Regions from separate parts of the Pseudoalteromonas sp. SG43-1 genome, predicted to be linked through region 1. Evidence: predicted binding sites of a transcription regulator. Region 1 holds the regulator's gene; the other holds the start of a gene.

Region 1 (3,434 bases):
TTGCGGATTGGTATTAATTACCAAAGCGCTGGACGGGCTGCACTTAATTTAACGTTTCCACCAGAAGTGCCAGCACCTTTGCCTACACGGCCAACATTTTTATTTTGCCCTGGTTTTACAAGTTCAAATACTCGTTCAAAGTCAGCTATTAAATCGTGTATATCTTCAATCCCAACCGAAATACGAATAAGCGTATCGCCCACACCCGCTTCTAAACGTGCCTTTGCCTCCATACCTGCGTGCGTCATAGTTGCAGGGTGACAAATTAAGCTCTCTACGCCACCTAGTGACTCAGCTAAACTAAACGTTTTAAGGCTAGTTAAAAATGCTGCCGCGTCGTTTATATCGCCTTTAATATCAAAACTAACCATGCCACCGAAGCCAAGTTGTTGTGCTTTAGCAAGTTCATGTTGAGGATGCGACTCAAGTCCAGGATAGTAAACTTGGCTTACAAAATTGGAACTTTCAAGGTACTCAGCTATTGCTAGCGCATTTTCTTGGTGCTGCCTTAAGCGCACATTTAAAGTACGTAGACCACGAAGCGTTAAATAACTATCAAAAGGGGCGCCCGTAATACCAATATTATTTGCCCACCAAGCAAGCTCATCACCAAGCTCTTGTGTTGCAGCAATAACAGCGCCGCCCACTACATCTGAGTGCCCGTTAATATATTTAGTAGTTGAATGCACCACAATATCTACACCAAACTTAATAGGGTTTTGTAAGGCAGGAGACAAAAACGTGTTATCTGCGGCAACCAATGCACCGCATTGCTTAGCAACATCGGTAACCGCTTTAATATCGGTTAAACGAAGTACTGGGTTACTTGGAGTCTCTATCCAAATAAGCTTAGGTTTAATTGCTAAAATTTGTTGAAGGCTTTCTTCTTTTGTTAAATCTAATACTTCAAGCTTCAATAGTCCGCGTTTTTGTAACGATGTAAATAAACGATAGCTTCCACCATAACAATCATGTGGAATTACTAACGTGTCGTCACTGTTAAGTAGCTGAGTAGCTAAATGCACGGCAGCCATACCAGTGGCCGTAATTATGCCACGAGCGCCACCTTCAAGCTTAGCAAGCGTCTCTGCTAAAATATCACGATTAGGGTTACCACTGCGGCCATAATCATACTCACGCTTAGTATCAAAGTCGGCAAACGAATAAGTCGTTGATAAATAAATTGGCGGCACCACTGCACCATGATGTTTATCAGCATCAACGCCGTTACGTACAGCAATGGTCGCTTTGTTTTTTTCGCTCATATTCGTCACCTGATTAATTTGGATGTTTAGACGTCTAAAAGAGTAAGTTATCCGTTTTAATAAGTCAAAGGATTTTAAAGCTCTAGATGGCTAAAGTTAGGTAAGGCGTTTGCTAGTATCACATTTTAGCTCACAAAAGTGAGCTTATTTTTACATCCCAAATAGGCTTATTAAGATAGATCGGTATCTATTATTTGACTATCTTTTTTAAATCGATAGAATTTCACGCATATTTACACGCTTTTTATACCGTGTGAGAAATTAATAATCTGAGGCAACGATACATCTTATGGCTAAATGGAATGGTGAGTATATTCACCCATACGCAGAACACGGGAAAAAATCAGAGCAAGTTAAAAAGATCACCGTTTCGATCCCACTAAATGTATTAAAAGTTTTAACGGATGAGCGTACGCGTCGTCAAATCAACAACCTTCGCCATGCAACAAATAGTGAATTGCTATGTGAGGCGTTTTTGCATGCATTTACTGGCCAACCTTTACCAAATGACGATGACCTACGTAAAGACAACGCAGAAAAAGTACCAGAAGAAGTTAAAAAGATAATGCAAGAAATGGGTTTAGAAGTGCCTATTTTAAACGAAGAATAAATCGTTACCTTTTTAATCAAAAAACCTCAGCATTGCTGAGGTTTTTTTGTTTAAGCGTTATATATTACGCCATATAATTTTCAGGCAAGTCAATTTGCGCAACACCCGACTCTACCGCAGCAAGTGCTACAGCTTTAGCTATACGCGGTAGTAAACGCGGATCCATTGGTTTTGGAATAATGTACTGCGCACCAAACTCTAGCTTATCTACGCCTGCGGCTTTTAAAACTTCTGCAGGTACAGGCTCTTTGGCAATACTACGAATAGCCTCAACTGCAGCAATTTTCATTTCATCGTTAATCGCGCTTGCACGTACATCAAGTGCACCACGGAAAATAAACGGGAAACATAAAACATTGTTAACCTGGTTAGGGTAATCAGAGCGCCCTGTTGCCATAATTAAATCGTTGCGTGCGCCGTGAGCAAGTGCAGGATCGATCTCTGGATCTGGGTTTGAACATGCAAACACGACCGGTTTTTTTGCCATTAGTTTTAAATCTTCGGCAGCTAACAAGTTAGGACCCGAAACACCAACAAACACATCAGCATCTGCAATTACATCTTGCAATGTGCGTTTATCGGTATTGTTAGCAAAAAGCTGTTTATATTCATTTAAATCATCGCGACGAGTATGAATAACACCTTTGCGGTCAAGCATATAAATGTGTTCACGCAGTGCACCACACTTAATTAACAGTTCCATACACGCAACTGCAGCAGCGCCTGCACCTAAACATACAATTATTGCATCTTCAATTGATTTACCTTGTACTTCTAGTGCATTTAACATGCCGGCAGCCGTAACAATGGCGGTACCGTGTTGGTCGTCATGAAAAACAGGAATGCTACAACGCTCTATTAATGCTTTTTCAATTTCAAAACACTCTGGTGCTTTAATATCTTCAAGGTTAATACCACCGAATGTGTCAGCAATATTGGCAACCGTGTTAATAAAGTCTTCTGTTGTTTTGTGCTTTACTTCAATATCAATAGAATCAAGCCCTGCAAAACGCTTAAACAATAACGCCTTGCCTTCCATTACTGGTTTGGACGCTAAAGGACCTAAATTACCCAAGCCCAAAATTGCAGTACCATTAGTGATAACCGCAACCATGTTACCTTTACCGGTATATTTATATGCATTTGCAGGATCTGCGGCAATTTCACGTACAGGCTCAGCGACACCTGGGCTATAAGCTAGGGCTAAGTCTTGAACTGTTTCAGCTGGTTTGGTTAGCTCAATGCTAATTTTACCAGGTACGGGATGTGAGTGATAATGTAGTGCTTGTTCACGAAAGTCAGACATAACGCGATGGTATCCTGCAATTTAAGTTAAAGTGAGAGGTGGAGTCTTGGGGTACGATACCCTTATTATTTTTAAATTCCAAGCAATATCAGGTCTATCCTGTTATATGCTATATCCTTTAATTTTAAGAGGTTTTTCAGTAACTTTGCAGGATTATATAAACATTTGATAAATAAAAATTCACCAAAAAAGTAAGTTTTGAGGTGTGTTTATGTCTATTAAAATATTAAAAAAATGTATGTTTAACACATCA
Region 2 (3,434 bases), on a different contig from region 1:
TGACTCATGCCACAAAAACTTGGCTGGTTTTTTCTGCGATAGGTTTTATTTTTTCATTAGCAATAATAAGCTTATTTGAAGCGCTTCCTAGCATTAGATTTATATCTGATGAGGGAATTATTTTTGGTGTTATGTGCTCCTCTATGGGGTTTGCCTTAAAAAGGCTTGAGAGTAATAACCAAAAATAGCTTCAATGAATAGCTTAAGCTGCAAATTTTTACTTGTACTTATTAATTTGTTTTTCAAAGTACGGACATAAAAAAGCAAGCCATGAGGCTTGCCAAGAAGGGTGTTAATTAGCTCTCACCTAGCCTTTAAGCTATTAGCTTTTCAGCAAGGTTTAATTCCATAATAGCTTTTAATAAACGGTATAAGTTAATTGATGCGTCAATTTCTTCTTTACGGTTTGTTAAGCTTTCAATATTTAAGCCCAGTGGCACGTCTAGGTGCGCACAGCTTTTAAGTATTAAGTCGAGGTTTTCGCGGCAAATACGGACCGATTCGCTTAATGTATTGTCTGCATCAAGCATGCGCCATTTAGTTGCCTCTGGCACTGAGATACCCAACCATTGCATAAACTCTAAGGTTTTTTCGCCGCCGCACGGGGTAAACGTTAATATAATACGTTGAGGTGTAATCCCTTGTGCTTTACATGTACGTGCGTAGCTAGTAATTAACTCTATAGTAGCTTGTGCGTCGTAAACAGCTTGCGATATAAAAAACTGACAACCTTGTGCTGTTTTTTCTATTAATCGTTCGTGCTCATTTCGTTTACTTGAATGGCGCTCGGCAATCGTAACGCCACCTAAAAAGAAATCATCTGACTGCTCAGCCATTGCTTTATACGCATCTGGCAGGCTTAGCTTTATATCGCCTATCGATGATGGGCTACCTACTAAAACAACATTTTGTAAATCGTAGTCGTTTTTAGTTTCACTTAGCCAATCTTTAAATTCGCCTACGCCACGCTGCGCCACACTTTTATAAGTAATCACATCTTGTGCAGATAAATTACGAAGTAAATGGCTGTATTCACGCGGATCAACGGTTTGTTTAAACGCAAATGGACGGTCTTGATTAGTTCGGCTGCTTTCGTCTTGAATGTCGTAAATTATCACGCCGTCGTATTCAATTTCGTGTAAGCGACCTAATAGCTTTTCTGCAATGGTTTTTAATTGCGCTTTATCGGTGCCAATTTTAGGCGGGGTAGTACCAATAAGATAAACACCTTGATTGGTGTCCACTATCTTCTCTTTTAGTGATAAAGCCATAATCCTCATTCCAGCTAAGTTTGTTTTGATGGATTTAATATAGCAGCCATTTAGACGTCTAGATAGATTTATTTAATGAAAGTTTTTCAATTAACATGATGTTTATTCATAGTGCTTGTTCCCATAATTTATAATTGACACAGTTGTTTACATAATAAATCCCCTTGGGACTCTTATATTTATTGGCTTTGGGGCATAATTAAAGAGTTAAATCTGACAACAAATTTGCTCAATTTAAAAAGGGACAACAATGAAATTTAAATTATTAGCAACCAGCTTAGCGGTATCGCTGGCTTTAACAGGTTGCACCATGCAACAAAATCAAAGCACGCAAACAACAGCACAACAAGAACAAGTAAATAAAGCTGATGACCGTGTTTTTTCGCAAGATTACTTAATTGAAGAGCTAGAAAACGGCTTACGTGTCATGGTTGTTAAAACCGATTACCCTGATGTAGTGTCGCTGCAAATTCCGGTATCGGTTGGATCGCGTAACGAAGTTGAAGAGGGCAAAACAGGCTTTGCTCACTTTTTTGAACACATGATGTTTAAAGGCTCACAAAAATACCCTGAAGATGTGTACTCAGACATATTAAAAAATTCAGGTGTTGATAACCGCGCATATACAACAAACGATTACACAAATTACCATTTAAACTTTTCAAAGCAGCACCTTGATAAAGTACTTGAGCTTGAAGCTGATATTTTTCAAAACTTAACCTACACCGAAGAGCAATTTAGAACAGAAGCGCAAACAGTAAAAGGTGAGTACTTAAAAAACAACGCGAGCCCAATTCGTAAATTATTAAGCGCTGTACGCGAAAAAGCGTTTGATAAGCACACGTATAAACACACCACTATGGGCTTTTTTAAAGACATAGAAGCCATGCCTGATCAAATGGCCTATGGTAAAGAATTTTTTGCTAAGTTTTATAAGCCTGAGTATGTGTCACTTGTCATCGTGGGCGATGTAGACCCACAAGCAACAATGGCAATGGTTAAAAAGCATTGGGGCAGCTGGAAAAAGGGTAACTATGTTGCTGACATTAAAGCAGAACCTGTTCAACAAGCACCAAAATATTTACACCAGCAAGATGAAGCGCTACCAGGTCATTGGTTACTCGTATCGTACAAAGGCACTGCATGGGAGCCTGCTAAAAAAGACAGAGCGGCGCTTGATTTAATCTCACAGCTTTATTTTTCTAGTAATTCAGATTTATATCAAGAGCTAGTGGTCGACAAACAAATTGCCAGCCAAATGTTTACCTATAACCCAGAGACTAAAGATCCGGGTTTATTACACGTATTTGTTAAAGTAGAAAACGCAGGCGATTTAGCCACTGCGCGCGATGCCATTAATCGAACTTATGCAAAAGCACGCACTGAGCTTGTTGATGAGCAAAAGCTAAGTGATTTAAAATCGAATCTTAAATACAGCTTTATTAATGGCTTAGATTCGTCGCAAGCGATTGCATCAACCCTTGCCAGCTACATGCATTTTGAGCGCGATCCTGAGGTTATAAACCAGCTGTATAAATCGGCAGATAACATCACCAGCGCAGATATTAAAGCCGTTGCTAATAAATACTTTACTGATAACGCACGTACCACATTAACAATGTCGGCACTTGATAAAGCCCCAGGTTTTGAGCAAGAAGTTAATTTAAATGCGCTTACTGCAAAGCTTGAACAAGCACCTGCGGCACCTGCATTTAAAGTACTTGATAAAACCAATAGCTCGCCGTTAATCGATGTTAACTTTTTATTCAATACCGGCGCGGCTGCCGACCCTCAAGGCAAAAAAGGTGTTGCAGCGCTCACTGCGGCAATGCTTGCACAAGGTGGCTCAGAGGCGACAAGCTATAAAGATATTCAAAAAGCACTTTATCCGCTTGCAGGTAGCTTTGGTTATCAAATAGATAAAGAAATGCTGTCGTTCCAAGGGCGTATTCATAAAGACAATGCAGCGCAGTGGTATTCACTTGTGAGCGATCAATTATTAAACCCAGGCTTTAGAGACGATGACTTTAAACGCCTTAAAAAAGAAATGATCGATGGTATTAAATCAGGCTTAAAAGCATCTAACGATGAAGAGCTAGGCAAAGAAGTGCTATACAGTGCACTTTACAACAATCACCCTTACGAAAGTTACAACTACGGTGA

What was found. Region 1 encodes MetJ, which represses methionine synthesis genes. Its sites were predicted from a motif close to TAGACGTCTAGACGTCTA; they were not measured.
Positions count from the first base shown of each region.
Region 2: a site for MetJ is predicted at 1,315-1,332, ahead of H5159_RS08460 (methylenetetrahydrofolate reductase). Genes of this name have one in related genera too.

Region 1 is NZ_JACJFD010000001.1:71,850-75,283, reverse strand. Features, by position in the region: gene metB (cystathionine gamma-synthase) at 18-1,265, opposite strand; gene metJ (met regulon transcriptional regulator MetJ) at 1,555-1,875, shown strand; gene H5159_RS00295 (malic enzyme-like NAD(P)-binding protein) at 1,940-3,181, opposite strand.
Region 2 is NZ_JACJFD010000008.1:132,911-136,344, reverse strand. Features, by position in the region: gene H5159_RS08465 (hypothetical protein) at 1-188, shown strand, start outside; gene H5159_RS08460 (methylenetetrahydrofolate reductase) at 315-1,271, opposite strand; gene H5159_RS08455 (pitrilysin family protein) at 1,522-3,434, shown strand, end outside.